2 regions of the Pseudoxanthomonas sp. LjRoot143 genome follow, and region 2 is predicted to be linked to the other one. Evidence: riboswitches for the same ligand, from Rfam matches in the RefSeq annotation. Region 2 holds a riboswitch; the other holds the start of a gene.
The links. Region 2 has a riboswitch for cobalamin ahead of metE (5-methyltetrahydropteroyltriglutamate--homocysteine S-methyltransferase). Riboswitches for the same ligand answer to the same signal wherever they lie in the genome.

Region 1: linked by a shared signal. The riboswitch ahead of btuB (TonB-dependent vitamin B12 receptor) and the one ahead of metE (5-methyltetrahydropteroyltriglutamate--homocysteine S-methyltransferase) in region 2 are both predicted to bind cobalamin.

What each region holds. Positions count from the first base shown of each region.
Region 1 is NZ_CAXUPM020000001.1:3,462,145-3,466,556, forward strand. Features, by position in the region: gene ACSQ1W_RS16790 (TMEM175 family protein) at 1-426, opposite strand, end outside; gene ACSQ1W_RS16795 (GAF domain-containing protein) at 517-1,002, shown strand; gene ACSQ1W_RS16800 (TfoX/Sxy family protein) at 999-1,367, shown strand; cobalamin riboswitch at 1,383-1,600, shown strand; gene btuB (TonB-dependent vitamin B12 receptor) at 1,730-3,616, shown strand; gene ACSQ1W_RS16810 (DUF2218 domain-containing protein) at 3,721-4,014, shown strand; gene dinB (DNA polymerase IV) at 4,023-4,412, opposite strand, start outside.
Region 2 is NZ_CAXUPM020000001.1:4,057,917-4,062,328, forward strand. Features, by position in the region: gene ACSQ1W_RS19460 (DUF6923 family protein) at 1-1,162, shown strand, start outside; cobalamin riboswitch at 1,236-1,469, shown strand; gene metE (5-methyltetrahydropteroyltriglutamate--homocysteine S-methyltransferase) at 1,668-3,959, shown strand; gene ACSQ1W_RS19470 (hypothetical protein) at 4,113-4,412, shown strand, end outside.

The DNA.
Region 1 (4,412 bases), 600 kb from region 2:
CGCCAGCCCGTAGAAGACGAACATGAAGGCCAGCGGGCGCGGACCGTTCGCATCGGACAGCGGCATCGGCAACCAGCCGCCGGTGATCCAGCCGAAAAAAGTGCCGAGCAGCAGCCGCAGCGGATACACGTAGACCAGCACCAGGAACACCAGCAGCAGGCTTAGCAGCGTGGCCGGCACGGTGCCCAGCCGATAGCGGCGGCTCCAGCGCACGTGGGCGTACCAGAACATCGCCACCATCGCGAAACTGGCCGCGAACGCGGGCACATTCTTCAGTGCCTGCAGCAGCCCCGCCATGCTGTCGGGAATGCGTTCGACCGAGATCACGAGCAGGGTGACCGCGAACGCGAACGCGGCGTCGACGAACGCCTCCAGCCGTGTCACGCCATGACCGCGCCAGCCCGCTTCATCCTCGTGATCGCGCATGCACCCACTCCCCTGTCGCCCACGCAAGGCCCCGCTTGTGTGACACATCATATCGGGCCGCCCAGCAGACGCGGGGAGTAGAATCGACCCATGTCATTCACTTCCCAGACGCTCACCGGCAGCAAGCCGGAACAATACGCACAGCTGGCCGAACAGGCCCGTGCCCTGCTGGCCGGCGAACCCGACCGCATCGCCAACGCGGCCAACCTGTCGGCGCTCCTTTATCACGCCCTGCCGGACTTCAACTGGGCGGGTTTCTACTTCTTCGATGGCCGGGAATTGGTGGTCGGTCCGTTCCAAGGCTTACCAGCCTGCGTGCGGATCCCGTTGGACAAGGGGGTCTGCGGAGCCGCCGCACGCACCCGCCAGACCCAGCGCGTGGACGATGTGGAGGCCTTCCCGGGCCACATCGCCTGTGACTCCGCGTCACGCTCGGAACTGGTGGTACCGCTGGTGAAAGGGGATGAACTGGTCGGCGTGCTCGACCTGGACAGCCCACGCCTGGCGCGCTTCGATGCCGACGACCAGGCGGGCATGGAACGCATCGCCGCCATCTTCGTGGATTCGCTGACATGACAGGCACCAAGCTGCGCAACATCGGCCCCAAGTCCGCCGCCTGGCTACGCCAGGTCGGCCTGCGCACGCAGGAGGACCTGGAGTCGGTGGGCGCGGTGGAAGCCTTTATCCGGGTGAAGCGCGCGGGATTCCGTCCCAGCCTCAACCTGCTGTACGCGCTGGAAGGCGCGCTGCTGGACTGCCACTGGCAGCAGTTGCCTGAAGACCGCCGCAGCGAACTGCTGGTGGCCTACGACGCCGCCGCAGCCTTGCTGCCCCCGCCGCGCGGCCGCCCCGCCGCCGGCCCGGTGACCACCACGCACACCGAGCGTGAGGAAGACACGGGACCTTCGCTGAACCTGTTCGACTCGCGCGGCGACGACTGATCCACCCCATCCCGTATACTGCGCGCGCTTTCAGGTGACCCCGGCAGTCCTGCCATGGGTTGAAACGGGAAGCCGGTGACCCGCACACGCGGCATTCCGGCGCTGCCCCCGCAACGGTAGGCGAAGACAACCGCGGCATCGGCCACTGTGCGATCACGCATGGGAAGGCGCCACGGCAGCGTGCACGGCACGCCTTCGCAAGCCCGGAGACCGGCCTGGAAGTCCACTGGTTGCGATGCGGAGGGCGTCGCGGCGTGCCGCGCCGCCGCCTGTCTGCCGCGCTGTCCGCAACGCTCCCTCTCCTGCATCGCAACTCCACGCCGAAATGAATGCGCGCGGGGCGCGCGATGGAGTTGAGTCCGATGTACAGCCGTCATTCCCTTTCCCTTCTCGCCGCCGCGGTCGCGCTGGCCCTCCCGTTCGCCGCGCAGGCACAGGACGCCACCGATCTCGACGAGATCGTCGTCACCGGCACGCGTACCGACGTCGCCGTGCGCGACAGCCTGGCGCCGGTGCAGGTCATTGCCCGCGAGGAGATCGAACGCAGCCAGTCGCGTTCGCTGATCGACCTGCTGAAGGGTCGCGCAGGTATCGGCTTCACCAACCAGGGCGGCCTGGGCAAGCTGAGCACCCTCAACATCCGCGGCACCGAGTCCGACCACGTGCTGGTGCTGGTCGACGGCATCCGCATCGGCTCGGCGACCGCCGGCTTGGCGTCGTTCCAGGACCTGCCGGTCGACCAGATCGAGCGCATCGAGATCGTGCGCGGCCCGCGCTCCAGCCTGTACGGCTCGGAAGCGATCGGCGGCGTCATCCAGATCTTCACCCGTCGCGGCACGCAGGGCCTGTCGCGCGAACTGCGTATCGGTGGCGGCAGCAACAACCTGCGCGAAGCCAGCGGTGGCTTCGCCTACGGCGGCGAACGTGGCTGGATCGGCGCCAACGCCGCCTATCAGGAAACCGACGGCATCAACGCCTGCCGGGGCTCGGGCACGCTGTTCCAGGGCTGCTTCACCGACGAACCCGATGACGACGGCTACCGCAATGTCTCGCTGAACGTTCGCGGCGGCTACAAGCTGACCGACACGCTGACGCTGGAAGGCCATGCGCTGAACGCCGATGCCTTCAACGAATTCGACGGCAGCATCTACGGCGGCAACGAAGCCGACAACGTGCAGCAGGTACTGGGCAGCAAGCTGACGTGGAAGCCGTCCGGCGCCACCACGCTCACCGCGCAGGTCGGTCGTGCGTCCGACAAATCGGACAACTACTTCGCGGACGCCACCTCCGGCACCCGTGCGTACGTCAGCACGTTCGACACGCGTCGCGACACCGCCTCGCTACAGGGCGACTTCGCGTTCGGCGAGCAGCACCTGCTGACCGCTGGTGCCGACTGGCAGCGCGACGAGGTCACCAGCAGCGTCGACTTCGTCAACGACACCGTCGGCGTACCCGTGGACAGCCGCGACAACACCGGCGTATTCATCGAATACCAGGGCCGCTTCGGCGCGCAGCAGGTGCAGGCGAGCGTGCGCAACGACGACAACGACCAGTTCGGCAACCACGTCACCGGCAACCTCGGCTGGGGTCTCGCGTTTGGCGGCGGCTTCAAGCTGACGGTCAACGCCGGCACTGGTTTCAAGGCACCGACCTTCAACGACCTGTACTACCCGTTCTCCGGTAATGCGCTGCTGGAACCCGAGCGCTCCAAGACGCTCGACATCGGCTTGTCGCAGTACGGCGATGCGTGGAACTGGGGCGTCAACGTCTACGAGACGCGCATCGAGGACCTGATCGCGCTGGACAGCAACTGGTTGCCGGCGAACACCGACGAAGCGCGCATCCGCGGCCTCGAACTGACGGGCGCGGTGACGCTGGCCGGCTTCGACATCGCCGCGCAGGTCAGCCACACCGATCCGCGCAACCATACGAGCGGCCTGAACTACGACAACCTGCTGGCACGCCGCGCGCGCAACACGGCGCGCGTCGACGTGGACCGTGCGTTCGGCGACTTCCGCATCGGCGTGACCGGCTACGGCGCCAGCCACCGCTACGACAACGCCGCCAACAGCGTCCGCCTGGCGGGCTACGGCACGCTGGACCTGCGTCTGGAGTACGCCATCACCGACGAATGGTCGGTGCAGGCGCGCGCCAGCAACGTGTTCGACCGCGAGTACGAAACGATCGCCTGGTACAACCAGCCCGGTCGCGAGTACGGCCTGAGCCTGCGCTACAGCGCGCGCGACTGATTCGGACGGACGAAGAAGGCCGGCAATGGACTGTTCCGTTGCCGGCCTTTTTGTTGCCTGCGTGCAGAGGTAAACAGGAAGCCCCGCTTTCCGTGCTCATGACCATGCAACCTGCTTCCCGTGTGACCGTCGTTCCTACCGACCCCGCCAAGCTACTGCGCACGCTGTGCAACCACTGGCGGCACAAGTTCGAGATCGAACGCCCCGACGACACCCATGCGCGCATTCCGTTCGACGACCTCGGCCCGGCTGACTTCGCGGTGGAAGGCGACGCACTGCTGATCACGCTGTACGCGCCCGATGCGGAAGCACGCACACGCCTGCAGGACGTGATCGCCTCGCACCTGCGTCGCTTCGAGCGCAACGAGGCCCTCGTGTTCGACTGGCAAGCGGCGTAACAAGCCGCCTACGCTTCCTGCGGATCGAACAACCCGGCCTGCACGACGGTTTCCTCGCGATCCCGGAATCCCGACAGGCCCACCCCGACCAGGCGATAGCGCGTCGCGGGCGGCAGGTCCACGCGCTCGCGCAACGCCAGCGCGATGTCGATGAATTCCTGCGCGGAGGCTGGCGGCGATTCCGGTGTAAAACTGCGCGTCAGGATGCGGAACTGCGCCGTCTTCAGCTTCAGCACCACGGTGCGGCCGATGCGCTCGGTCTTGCGACTGGCGGCCCACGCCTTCTCGGCGATGCGCAGGATGTGGGGTTCCAGTTCGGACAGCAGCAGGTCGGTGGCGAAGGTGTCTTCGGATGAGATCGACTGCACCGGCTGGTCGGGTTCCACCGGTCGCTCGTC
Region 2 (4,412 bases):
GCGGCAGTCGGTGTTCCTGCGCGGCAATGCCAATGCGCTGGTGAGCACGCTCACGTTGACGGCCACCAACATAAAGCCCGGCGACAACATCGGCTTCGGTCTGGTGGCGATTCCTTCGTGCGTCACGGTGAGCAAGGTCACCGAAGGCGGCGTGGGCAGCTTCAACTTCACCACCACCAACGTCAACAACTGGGACAACACCGCCGCCGCGTCTCCGATCGCGCTGACCACGACCGCAACCGGCACGCCTGTCAGCTCCGCGCGGCACTACTACGCGCATCCGGTCGCCAGCACCGGCCAAGGCACGCAATCGGTCATCCTCAGCGAGGCCATCCCTGCCAGCTGGATCCTCTCGCCGGCCCAGTGCACGGACGCCAACAGCAGCCGCAACGGCAACACCGGCAGCTTTGGCAGCCTCGCGGGCGGCACATTGACGATTCCCGCGGATCGCATGCGATTCGAATCCAACATCACCTGCACCTTCACCAATACGCGCGCGGCGATCCTGCGCCTGCAGAAGGCATTGCCCGACGGGCGCGCGGTGGCGGCGGACCAGTTCACGCTGTCGATGACCGGCGCCGGCGCACCGGCACCGCTGACCACGACAGGCACCGGCAGTACGGCAGCCGGCACGGTTTCGCATGCCACGGCGACGCCGGGTTCGGCTTATGTCCTGTCAGAAGCGGCGGCAGGTGGCGCGGATCTCACCCACTACGTGTCCAGCTACAGCTGCAGCAATGCGCGGTCCGGCGGCCAGGCGCCAAGCGGGAGTGGCGCGTCGTTCGGCGTGACGCCGGCGGCGGGCGACGACCTGACGTGCACGTTCTCCAACCTGCGCCGGAGCACCGACATCTCGATCCTGAAGACGGTGGCGGCGGATCCGGTGGTCAGCGGCGGGCAAGCGCAGTTCACCCTGGTGGTGACCAACCATGGTCCGATGGCGGCCGATGGCGCGACGGTGCGGGATCCTGCCATGGCCGGACTCGACTGCACCACCGCCGGCTTGCCGGCCCCGACCTGTTCGGCGACCCCCGGCACCACGTGTCCCAGCCCGCTGACTGCCGCCGGCCTGCAGGCCGGCTTGCCGGTCCCGACCTTCCCGAGCGGGGGGGTCGTCACGCTCGGCCTGACCTGCAGCGTCACCGCCAGCGGAACGCCTTGAGGCCGAGGTTGGAGGCGCGCGTCGCGGCAGACGTGCGCCTGCCCGCTGCTTGACGCGTCGCCCGTCGCGGGCGTAACGTTCGCACCGCCAAGGTTTCCATCTCTTTATCCGAATAAAGAGATGAAATTAAAAGGGAAGCCGGTGCGGCCTGTTCCACAGGTCAATTCCGGCGCTGCCCCGCAGCGGTATTTGGAAACGAACCTCGCCAACAGCACTGGTCCCCACGGACCGGGAAGCGGCGGGAAGTAGGCCAGCGCACCCGCGCCCGTCCATGAGCCCGAAGACCTGCCCTGGCCGGAGGACACGACCGTCCTCCGACTGACCTGGAGCTTCCGAGGGGAGGTGGCCGGAGCCCGTGTCCGTGCGCGCCTGCCCGGATGCGTCCTCCTGCGCCCGACCTCGGCACTCCGGCTCGCCCGCGGGGGCGAAGGTCGCTGGCGTGGCGGGCTCCGGTCCGGCGCGCGGTTCCTTCGTTCCTCATCCGCCACGCATGAGGACACGCACCATGACCACCGTTACCACCCTCGGCTTCCCGCGCATCGGCGCGAAGCGCGAACTGAAGACCGCCCTGGAAAGCTACTGGCGCGGCGACAGCACCGCCGACGATCTGCAGCACACTGCGCGCGATCTGCGCCACCGTCATTGGCAACTGCAACGCGACGCCGGCGCCGACGTCGTGCCGTGCAACGACTTCGCGCTGTACGACCACGTACTCGACACCGCCTTCCTGTTCGATGCCATTCCCGATGCCTACCGCGCACTGGCCGATGCCGATCCGCTGGCCGGCTACTTCGCGCTCGCACGCGGCGTGCAACGTGACGGCACCGACCTGCGCGCGCTGGAAATGACCAAGTGGTTCGACACCAACTACCACTACCTGGTGCCGGAACTGCACGCCGGCCAGGCCTTCCGCCTGCGCGGCGACAAGCCGGTGGCGGAGTTCCTGGAAGCGCGCGCCGCCGGCCACGCCGCGCGTCCGGTGCTGCTGGGCCCGGTGAGCTTCCTGCTGCTGGCGAAGACGGTGGACGGCAGCGACCGTCTTGCGCTGCTCGATGCGCTGTTGCCGGTTTACGCGGACCTGCTGGCGAAGCTGCACGCCGCCGGCGCCGACTGGGTACAGATCGACGAACCCTGCCTGGTGCTGGATCTCGATGACACGGCACGCGACGCCTACCTGCGCACGTACAGCATGCTGGCGAAGGGCGCACGGCCGTCGCTGCTGCTGGCGACCTACTTCGGCCGCCTCGGCGACAACCTGCCGCTGGCCTGCGCGCTGCCGGTGGATGGCCTGCACGTCGACCTCGTCCGCGGCAAGGAACAACTGGACGAAGTGCTGAAGCAGCTGCCGAAAGGACGCGTGCTGTCCGCCGGCCTGGTGGACGGCCGCAACATCTGGCGGACCAACCTCGACAACGCGCTGATCCTGGCGAAGTACGCGCAGGGGCATGTCGGCGATAACGCCCTGTGGCTGTCGCCGTCATGCTCGCTGCTGCATGTGCCGGTCGACGTGTCCGGCGAGAAGGCGCTGCCGTCCGACCTGAAGTCATGGCTGGCCTTCGCGCGGCAGAAGATCGAGGAACTGCGCTTGCTCGGTGATGCCCTGCGCGATCCGCGCGCGGCGGACGCCGGCCTGGCCATCGCGCGCGACCGGATCGAGTCGCGTCGCCAGTCGCCACGCGTGCATCGTCCCGAGGTCGCCGCGCGGCTCGCCTCGCCGGATGCGGCCGACATCGATCGCGATTCGCCGTATCCGCAACGTCGCATCGCACAGGCGACGCTGCTCGGTCTTCCCGACTTCCCCACCACCACCATCGGCTCGTTCCCGCAGACCCACGAAGTGCGCGAAGCGCGCGCCCGCAACAAGAGCGGCAAACTCTCCGACGCCGACTACGACGCCTTCCTGCGCGAAGAGACCGAACGCTGCGTGCGCTTCCAGGAGGCGATCGGCATCGACGTGCTGGTGCACGGCGAATTCGAACGCAACGACATGGTGGAATACTTCGGCGAGCAGCTCGACGGTTTCGCTTTCACGAAGAACGGCTGGGTACAGAGCTACGGCTCGCGCTGCGTGAAGCCGCCGGTGATCTACGGCGACGTATCGCGCCCCGCACCGATGACGGTGCGCTGGTCGCAGTACGCGCAGTCGCTGACCGACCGGCCGATGAAGGGCATGCTGACCGGCCCGGTGACCGTGCTGCAGTGGTCGTTCGTGCGCGACGACCAGGCCCGTGCTCAGACCTGCCGGCAGATCGCGCTCGCGCTGCGCGACGAAGTGCTGGACCTGGAGGCCGCCGGCATCCGCGTCATCCAGATCGACGAACCGGCGCTTCGTGAAGGCCTGCCGCTCCGGCGCGCCGATTGGCAGGCGTACCTGGACTGGGCGGTCGAATGCTTCCGCATCACCGCCGCGGGCGTTGCCGACGACACCCAGGTGCACACCCACATGTGCTATTCCGAATTCAACGACATCATCGATGCGGTGGCGGCGATGGATGCCGACGTCATCTCCATCGAGACCTCGCGCTCGCGCATGGAACTGCTGGATGCGTTCGTGAAGTTCCGCTACCCCAACGAGATCGGCCCGGGCGTGTACGACATCCATTCGCCGCGCATCCCCACCGGGGGCGAGATGATCGACCTGCTGGAGAAGGCGCGCGCGGTGCTGGCACCGGAACAGATCTGGGTGAATCCGGATTGCGGGCTGAAGACGCGAGGCTGGCCGGAAGTGCGCGAGGCCCTGACGCGGATGGTCGCTGCCGCACAGGCGATGCGCACCGGCCTCGTGCGCGCCGCGTAGGTCCGGCCCGACGTGCACGCGTGCGTGGTTCTCACGCACGCGTGCCATCCGTGAACATCCGCCTGCCCACAACGTGGCGTGCACGTCTGCTTCACCCGGTGCCAACGCATCGCGCATGAGGGTGGAATCACCCTCATCACCGGAGCGATCGCCATGACCGGTACCGTGTTCTTCACCGAGGAACTGTCGAACAGCAAGGTGGCTGCCATCTGTCCCAGCGCGGCGGTCGCTCGCCTGCAGGCAACGCGCGTGCGTGACGCCCTGCATCTGTCGGAGCGGCAGGTGCAGGTGATCACCCCGGGCGAGGCACGGCCGGGCCGCAAGCTGGAACCCGAAAGCCACGGCATCTTCCGCACGATGCTGTGGTCGCACGCCAAGCTGGGCGTGCTCGGTGTGCTCGCCGGCGGCCTGCTGTTCGTCCTGCTGTGGTCTCAGGAGGTGGCGATGATCGTG